DNA from 2 places in the Priestia sp. JSM ZJ58 genome. Region 1 is predicted to be linked to the other one. Evidence: predicted binding sites of a transcription regulator. Region 1 holds the regulator's gene; the other holds the start of a gene.
The links. Region 1 encodes Rex, which represses fermentation and respiration genes when NADH is low (regulators of the CRP and FNR family bind a similar motif). Its sites were predicted from a motif close to TTGTGAAATATTTCACAA; they were not measured.

Region 1 (4,751 bases):
TTGCTTTTATATTTTCTAATTCTTTAATTTCCTCTATTTCTGCTTTCTTTTCTACATAATAGTCATAATCTCCAAGAAATTCTTCTACTCCTTCAGGAGATAGCTCTGCTATTTTATTGGCAATACGATTAATAAAATAACGGTCATGTGAAACAAATAATAGAGTCCCTGGGTAATCAATTAACGCATTCTCGAGTACTTGTTTGCTATCTAAATCAAGATGGTTAGTAGGTTCATCCAAAATTAAGAAGTTAGCTTTTTGAAGCATAAGCTTCGCAAGAGCCAAACGTGCTTTTTCACCACCGCTGAGCGTGGAAACGATTTTCAGTACATCATCACCTGAAAACAGAAAATTTCCAAGCGCTGTACGGATTTCTTTTTCAGGTTTGGCTGGGTAGTCATCCCAAAGTTCATTTAAAACGGTTTTATTAGACGTTAAATTGGCTTGCTCTTGGTCGTAATAACCAACCATTACATTTGAGCCAAAGGAAATGGTTCCAGTCTTGAAGCTGAGTTTATCCACAATGCCTTTTAATAAAGTTGATTTCCCCACGCCATTAGGACCAACCAACGCAAGGCTTTCCCCTTTTTTAATGCGAAGGTTTGCCTCTTGGACGACATAGTTGTGTTCATCATATCCGATAGACACATTTTCCAGATTTAAGACTTCATTTCCGCTTTGACGTTCAATTTCAAACGAAAAACTAGCTGATTTTTCGCCTTCGTTAGGTCGATTTATTAACTCCATTCGATCGAGCTGTTTACGTCTGCTTTGCGCACGTTTTGTAGTCGATGCGCGGGCGATGTTTCGCTGAATAAAATCATTCAGCTTTGCGACTTCATCTTGCTGCTTTTCGTACTGACGCAACTCTTTTTCATATCGCTCTGCTTTTTGTACAAGGTATTTAGAGTAGTTGCCCGTGTACTTCACCGTTGTTTTTTGTACGACTTCATACACTTGATTTACGACTTTATCAAGGAAGTAACGATCATGTGAAACGATTAAAATAGCTCCTTCATACCCTTGCAGAAACTGTTCCAGCCATGCTAAAGTTTCAATATCTAAGTGGTTGGTAGGCTCATCCAGAATAAGCAAATCAGGCTTTGTTAAAAGCAGTTTTGCAAGAGCCAGGCGCGTTTTTTGTCCACCGCTTAAGGAGGAAATAGGGGTGCTGTAGTCAAAGTTTGAAAAACGGAAACCGTGAAGAATAGATCGTGTATCCGCTTCATATTGATAGCCGCCTAAATCTTTAAACGTTACTTGAAGCTGATCATACTCTTTGGTTAGTTTTTCGTATTGAACTGAATCATTAAAAATGTCTGGATCACCCATCTTCGTTTCAAGCGTACGTAATTCTTTTTCCATCTTCTTTAATGGAGCAAAGACAGTCATCATTTCTTCCCATATGGAGAGTGTTGACTCAAGAACTGTATCTTGTCCCATATAATCAATGGAAACACCCTTAGGTTTAATAATTTCTCCGCTGTCATAGGAAAGCTGCTCAGCAATAATTTTTAATAAAGTTGATTTACCAGCACCGTTTCGTCCCACTAGGGCAATGCGGTCTTTTGATTGTACTTCTAACTTTATATTCGATAAAATGGGTTCTGCCCCATAGTATTTTGTAATACCGTTCAATTGTAGAATAATCATTTTTTCACCTCTAGTAGTATATCCATAGTGTATTTTAACATATTTTCAACTACAAGTTCTTCCTACAAGCGTTTGTAATTTGTAGAGGGACAAGGACAAATGATGAAGCGAATGTTTTGATTCATGAAATAAAATGATTTCCCCTGCACATTTTATACAGGATACTATGTTAAAATAAGAGATAAGTGCATCTCTGAACTTATCTATGATGGATGTAAAAAATCCGTCATGACTAACAAACCGATTCTTTGAAGGGCTAATTGCTTCGTTCTACATACCGACTTTAAGGAGTGCTGAATAGACAAAAGCCGTCGAGGTGTGAAGCGGAGTATATATAAAACAAGAGAAAAGAGAGAGAATTGGAAGCGCTACCTCAAAGCGGTTGATGCTTTGTGAAAGGTAATGCAATATGACTTGAAAATGTTAGCAATGACATACATGAACTGAGGGGGTACAACGTGAACACTGAACAATTAAAAATACCACAAGCAACGGCTAAACGATTGCCGCTTTATTATCGTTTTTTGAAAAATTTGCATGCTTCTGGTAAACAGCGTGTGTCGTCAGCGGAGTTAAGTGAGGCAGTGAAAGTGGATTCTGCTACTATTCGTCGGGACTTTTCTTACTTTGGTGCATTAGGAAAAAAGGGATACGGCTACAATGTGAATTATTTACTTACATTTTTCCGTAAAACGTTAGACCAAGATGAAGTAACGAAAGTAGCACTGATTGGCGTAGGGAATCTAGGAACGGCCTTTTTAAATTATAATTTTATTAAAAATAATAACACCAAAATTGAGTGCGCTTTTGATGTGATAGAAGATAAAGTAGGTACGAAAGTAGGCGACGTGCCGGTTTATCATCTTGACCAATTGGAAGATTATATGAGTGATGACATCTCAGTAGCGATTTTAACCGTTCCTGCCACTGTTGCTCAGCAAATTACTGATCGTTTAGTGAGTTGCGGAATTAAAGGAATTTTAAACTTTACTCCTGCACGCTTAAACGTACCGGATGAGATTCGACTCCATCATATTGATCTTGCTGTAGAATTACAGTCGCTCGTCTACTTTTTGAAAAATTATCCTGTTGAATAAGGCGGACTGTGTTACGATTTCCTTAAGTCTAAATTAATAAGGAGAGTGGGAATATGGGGATTGGAGCAGGCAGTTGGATTATTATTGCGATTGTAGCACTGCTTATTTTTGGACCGAAACGGTTACCGGAGCTAGGAAGATCAGTGGGCCAAACGCTTAGAGAGTTTAAGCATGCCGCTAGCGGTGCATCAGAAGATCGTGAAAAAGATAAACAGCGTCAAGTAGATGACAAAGAGTAAAAGGGTGATCATAGTATGACCGAACAAGAAATGTCAATATATGATCATATAGGAGAGCTGCGAAAACGCATTTTAATTGTTTTATTTTTCTTTGTGATTGCCACAATTGGCGGCTTTTTTATAGCGGATAAGGTTATTGTCTATTTACAGCATGCTGATGAGGCAAAGAATTTAACGATGAATGCATTTCGGTTAACAGATCCAGTTAAGATTTATATGCAATTTGCTGTTATTATCGGCTGTGTACTTGCAGCTCCTGTTGCACTGTATCAACTTTGGGCATTTATTAGTCCTGGTTTATATGAAAAAGAGCGTAAGGTAACGCTTGGATATATTCCTGTTTCCATTTTTCTCTTTATTGGCGGTGTCTCTTTTTCTTATTTTGTGTTGTTTCCATTTGTCGTTGATTTTATGACGCGCGTTTCTGATGAGCTGAATGTAAACCAAGTGATTGGCATTAATGAATACTTTTCTTTTTTAATGCAGCTCACACTGCCTTTTGGCTTGTTGTTTCAGCTTCCTGTCGTCGTTATGTTTTTGACGCGTTTAGGAATTATAACGCCTATGTTTTTATCTCAAATTCGAAAATATGCCTATTTCGTACTGCTAGTTATTGCCGCACTTATTACACCACCGGAATTGCTCTCGCACATGATGGTGACAGTGCCGCTCTTAATTTTGTATGAAATCAGCATCATTATTTCCCGCATTTCGTATCGCAAAGTGTTAAAGGCAAGGGCAGAGCAAGAAAGAGAAGATGTTAGTATGTAAAAAAAACCACTGAAACAGTGGTTTTTTTATTTGGATGAATCATCTTGATTTTTATATTGCTGCTGCAATTTTTTAATTTTGTAGTGCAAGATAAAGATGCGAACCGCAAACCTGAAATCGAATGCGGCTACGAGTGCAAATAAGATTGTGGGGAAATTCCAGACGGTTTCCTGGGCATTTTGAATTGCCAAGTAGGTGAATAAAATCCCCATAATAATATAAATAAACCCTCGTGTTAAAGGGATATTCTTCATAAAAACATGCCTCCAAAAATGAACTGCATTTGTTCTGCTTGTTTTTGCATTTCTATAATTTTATCTGCAAAAATAGTTTGAGATAAAATAACAATTGTATTCATCAAAACATGAGCAATAATAGGTACAACAATTAGTCTCGTCCTTGCATAAAGGAATGCAAATACAAATCCCATAGCTGTATACACAAGTAAATGTTTAAAATCCCAGTGTACCGCAGCGAAAATAAGGGAACTAATAAATGCAGAGATAAAGAAATTGTATCGTTTGTGAAGAGAACCAAAAATAATCTTTCGGAAAATAATCTCTTCTAGTATTGGTCCAATAACAGACGTAACGACAATAAGGAAAGGCGTTGCTTTAACAAGATTAACAATATTTTGTGTGTTTTCAGATACTTGGGTAATGCCAAGAGCGTGCTCAATCATACCTGCTACAGCTTGACCAGCCATAGCGAGAAACACCCCAAGGACTGACCAGACAACAGCAATCGTTTTTCCAGCATGTTCTATACGCATGGACATGTCACGGCGCAGCAGCAGTAAGACAATAAGTAAACCAAGGATAAAGCTAATGATAGTCCAATAAGTCAAAAGCATGACATTCGCTGTTCGAACTGGATAGTCATCAAATATTCCTGTTAATTTTAACAGCGGTATACCAACAACTCCTGAAAACTGCATAAGGATGTAGGTGAGGATAACATACCAATAACGTTTTTCCAATCTTCTATACT
Region 2 (4,751 bases), on a different contig from region 1:
GCCATAAGAATATCGGGTTCGTTGGAAAAGCTGTAAGCGGAGTCGAGCACCGTCTGTCTCTGTTTTATCAGTATGTACCGTCAGCAAACGCAAAGTTTGTGAAAGAAGATATGAATAACTCAGATGAACTATATCAGTTTATAAATGAGCTAGCTCATCATCCAGAGCCCCCAACTGCGCTTATTTGTGCTACGGATTACATTGCTCTGAAAGTGATACACTGTGCGTGGCAAAACGGACTTCACGTTCCAGCGGATTTGTCTGTTATAGGGTTTGATGATATTACAGAAGCTAGTGAAGCGCAACCTCCGCTAACAACCATCCGTCAACCGATGGAAAAAATGGCTGAAAAAGCAGTAAACCTCTTACTTCAGCAAATTCAGGGTCAGCAAGAAATAGATCAGGTACAGTATAAAATGGCACCTGTATTAGTAGAGCGTGAGACCACAAAACGTATGAATTGATAAGGAATGTATATACTATTCCTGAAAGTGTGAGACAAAAAGTCCACACTTTTTTGCATTAACCATTGCGTCCACTTCCCTCTTTCTTATACACTGTATGCTGTAGGGGAAAAAACCAAGCTTTAATATGTTTGGAGCGATTTGATGACACAACAAAAATTAGATAAATATGAAATTATGGACGTTAGCTTACTAGCAGGTAAAATTATGTTAGAAAGCGGAGCAGAAACGTATCGAGTAGAAGACACAATGATGCGGATTGCAGCGTCTTACGGTATAAAAAAATCCCACAGCTATGTGACGCCAACAGGGATTATGTTTTCACTTGAAACGAAAGAACCGACGAAAACGAAGTTAATTCGTATTTCCGAACGAACGACCGATTTAAAAAAAGTAACTATGGTAAATAGCGTCTCAAGAACCATCAGTCAAGGAAACATCTCCTTGGAGGAAGCGTATGAAATGCTACAAGAAATTGAAGCAACGAACGTAGCTTTTCCACTATGGGTTCAACTTGCAGCTGCATCCATTTCTAGCGGATGCTTTTTAATCATGTTTCAAGGTTTATGGACGGACTTTATTCCAGCGATGTTTTCAGGAGGTCTCGGATTTTTAACCGTGGTGTATTTCCACCGTCTTATTCCGATTCGCTTTTTTGCTGAGTTTACCGCTTCGTTAGTTATTGGACTTTTATCAGCTCTTTTAGTCGCTTCAGGACTAGGAACGCAAATTGATAAAATTATTATTGGATCCGTTATGCCTCTCGTTCCTGGGTTATCGATTACCAATGCAGTGCGAGATTTAATGGCGGGACATTTACTGTCTGGATTATCAAAAGGAGCAGAAGCGTTTCTGACGGCATTTGCTATTGGTGCAGGTATTGCCATTGTATTTACGCTTCTATAGAAGGGAGGCATCATATGCATATCGTAGAGCAGATAATTACAAGTTTTATTGCTTCAGCAGCGTTTGGGATCATTTTTAATGTTCCACGTGAATCATTATTAAAAAGTGGCTTTGTCGGAATGATTGGCTGGCTCATTTACTATTTGCTAACGTTCTATGGTGTAGATGAAATTCCAAGCACTGTAGCATCGGCCTTTTTTATTGCTATTATTAGTCAAATTTACGCAAAAATTTATCGTACGCCGATCATTATTTTCACCGTAGCAGGTATTATTCCGCTCGTTCCAGGGGGAACAGCATACGATGCCATGCGTAACTTTGTAGAAAATAATTATAATGAAGCGATTAGTCTTGCAGCAAAAGCCTTTATGATTTCAGGTTCAATTGCCATTGGTATTGTATTTTCTGAAGTCATTAACCAAATCATTCGTCAATCTAAATTAAATGCGAAAGCAAAATATCGACCGTAGAGAAGCAAGCTCAAATCAGAGCGTGCTTTTTTTATGAAAAAATAAAGAGATCCTTCCCTTTTTTGTCACAAGAAAGTCACGTTTTAGTCTAAAAACGTTCAAAAAATGTACGTGCACAGCTAAAAAAATAGACTATACTATGTAAATAGAAAGAGAGACATTACACATGTTTGTGAAATGTTGAGCATATTTCTCGAATTGTTATGCTCAATGTTTCACAATATAAGTAAAAGATGCTCAGAAATGAGCAAAGTATCTATGGAAATGATGAATGTTCTTATATATGAAAGGAGAAAGAAGATGGATACAGTCATACTATCACGTATTCAATTTGCATCAACGACGCTGTTTCATTTTATCTTTGTACCGCTGTCTATCGGCCTTGTCTTTTTAGTAGCGATCATGGAAACGATGTACGTAGTAAAAAAAGATGAACAGTATAAAAAGATGGCAAAGTTTTGGGGGCACTTATTCCTGATTAACTTTGCTGTCGGAGTCGTAACAGGTATTTTACAAGAATTTCAGTTTGGCATGAACTGGTCAGAGTACTCAAGATTTGTAGGAGATGTATTCGGTGCGCCGCTCGCTATTGAAGCACTGCTCGCGTTTTTTATGGAGTCCACTTTCCTTGGACTGTGGATTTTCGGGTGGGATCGTTTGCCTAAATGGTTGCACTGTCTATGTATTTGGCTTGTTAGTCTAGGTACTATCTTTTCAGCGTTCTTTATTTTAACGGCTAATTCTTTTATGCAGCATCCGGTCGGAATGGAGCTAAATAATGGCCGTTTAGAAATGAATGACTTCTTTAAATTGTTAACGAACGGTCAGCTGTGGGTCGAATTCCCTCATACAATTTTAGGTTCGTTTGCAACAGGCGCCTTTTTTATCACGGGTGTCAGCGCTGTTATGCTCTTGAAGAAAAAACATGTGGCTTTTGCTAAAAAATCATTTCAAGTTGCTATCCTTGTAGGGCTAGTTTCAGGTGTAGGAATTGCACTATCTGGGCATGAACAGGCCGGATATTTAGTTAAAACACAGCCGATGAAAATGGCCGCAAGTGAAGGATTATGGGAAAACAGCGGAAGTCCAGGTGCTTGGACAGTAACAGCAAATATTCACCCTGATGAAAAGAAAAATACGAGTGAAATCAAAATACCTTACTTATTAAGCTTCTTATCATACGGTAAGTTTTCAGGCTCCGTTCCTGGAATGAACGAGCTGCAGCAGCAGTATACGGCGAAATATGGAGAAGGAAATTATATTCCACCCGTTCGAACAACGTTTTGGAGTTTCCGCATTATGGCTGGTCTAGGTGGCGTATTATGTGCATTAGGCATTTGGGGTACGTATTTGCTTTCTCGTAAAAAACTTCAAGAAAGCAAACTATTTTTACGTATTATGACGATTGCTATCGCCTTTCCATTCCTTGGAAGCTCAGCGGGTTGGATTATGACAGAGATTGGCCGTCAGCCTTGGGTTGTATTTGGCTATATGAAAACCGAAGATGCCGTGTCTCCTGGTGTAACAGCAGGTGAATTGCTATTTTCTATTATCTCGTTTTCGTTCTTTTATTTAATTTTAGCTGTGATTATGGTGTTCTTGTTCGTTAAAGAAATTAAAAAAGGTCCAGATCACGATCACGAAGCACATACAAAAGTAACATCAACTGATCCGTTTACAAAGGAGGGATACAATGTTTTCTCTTAATGAATTCTGGTATTTGCTAGTATCCATTCTGTTTGTTGGTTTTATCTTTTTAGAAGGCTTTGATTTTGGGATTGGAATGGTGTCTCGCTTTTTAGGAAGAAATGACTTAGAGCGACGAGCTTTTATTAATACAATCGGTCCTTTTTGGGATGCAAATGAAGTTTGGTTAATTTCAGCAATCGGTGCTATGTTTGCCGCTTTTCCAAACTGGTATGCAACGCTATTAAGCGGGTCATATGTTCTTTTTGTTCTTCTGTTGCTTTCGCTTATCGGACGCGGTGTAGCATTTGAATTTCGAGGAAAAGTTGAAAAACAAGCGTGGAAAAATGCGTGGGATTGGGTTATCTTCTTTGGAAGTCTTTTTCCACCGCTCATTTTCGGCATCTTATTTTCAGCACTAATGAAAGGATTGCCTGTTGAGCGCAACATGCAAATGAATGCCGGCTTTTCGGATATTGTGAATCTATATACCATAACGGGCGGCGTGACGCTAACGATGCTTTGCTTATGGCACGGACTTATTTTTGCGACGATCCGTACGATGGATGACATTAGAGATCGTTCACGAAAAGTTGCCATGAAGCTTTTGCCTGTTAATGCCTTGCTGCTTCTTATTTTTTCAGGCATGACGTTTTTTGAAACAAATTTATTCAGCAATCATAGCCGCTTGATGCTATACACATTTTTTATCGGTATTTTCGTGTATTTACTAGCAGGATTTTTCCTTACACGGAAAAAAGACGGATGGGCCTTTGCTATGTCTGGCTTAATTTTAATTTTATCAATTTCTTCTATATTTGCAGGATTGTTTCCAACCGTTTTGGTTAGTTCAGTCAATGAAAGCTATAGTTTAACGATTCATAATGCAGCATCAGGGAATTATTCCTTGAAAATTATGTCTTACGCTGCTATTGCGTTACTGCCTTTTGTGTTAGGTTATCAAATTTGGAGCTACTACGTTTTTAGAAAACGTGTAGATCATAAGGAGCATATGGAGTACTAATGGGTAGAAATTTAATGGTTTACAACGGAATAAAAATGGTTCTTGCCGTGTTAATAGGGCTTATTACTATTCAAAGTGTAGCCATTATTTTTCAAGCTAAGTGGCTTGGCGAAGTAATTACTGCTCTTTTTCATGGTGAAAGTTTAACTTCGCAGACAAAAGCAATCGGATTGTTTTTGTCTGCCTTTATGATTCGTCAGA

Region 2: the regulator Rex is predicted to act here: its motif matches at 2,011-2,028, upstream of ACH6EI_RS22915 (cytochrome ubiquinol oxidase subunit I).

Annotation. Positions count from the first base shown of each region.
Region 1 is NZ_JBISEM010000012.1:3,862-8,612, forward strand. It holds gene ACH6EI_RS27250 (ABC-F family ATP-binding cassette domain-containing protein) at 1-1,654, opposite strand, end outside; gene ACH6EI_RS27255 (redox-sensing transcriptional repressor Rex) at 2,113-2,751, shown strand; gene tatA (twin-arginine translocase TatA/TatE family subunit) at 2,805-2,990, shown strand; gene tatC (twin-arginine translocase subunit TatC) at 3,006-3,761, shown strand; gene ACH6EI_RS27270 (YdiK family protein) at 3,788-4,015, opposite strand; gene ACH6EI_RS27275 (CPBP family intramembrane glutamic endopeptidase) at 4,012-4,740, opposite strand.
Region 2 is NZ_JBISEM010000002.1:304,365-309,115, reverse strand. It holds gene ACH6EI_RS22930 (LacI family DNA-binding transcriptional regulator) at 1-464, shown strand, start outside; gene ACH6EI_RS22925 (threonine/serine exporter family protein) at 609-1,370, shown strand; gene ACH6EI_RS22920 (threonine/serine exporter family protein) at 1,385-1,840, shown strand; gene ACH6EI_RS22915 (cytochrome ubiquinol oxidase subunit I) at 2,141-3,547, shown strand; gene cydB (cytochrome d ubiquinol oxidase subunit II) at 3,534-4,550, shown strand; gene cydD (thiol reductant ABC exporter subunit CydD) at 4,550-4,751, shown strand, end outside.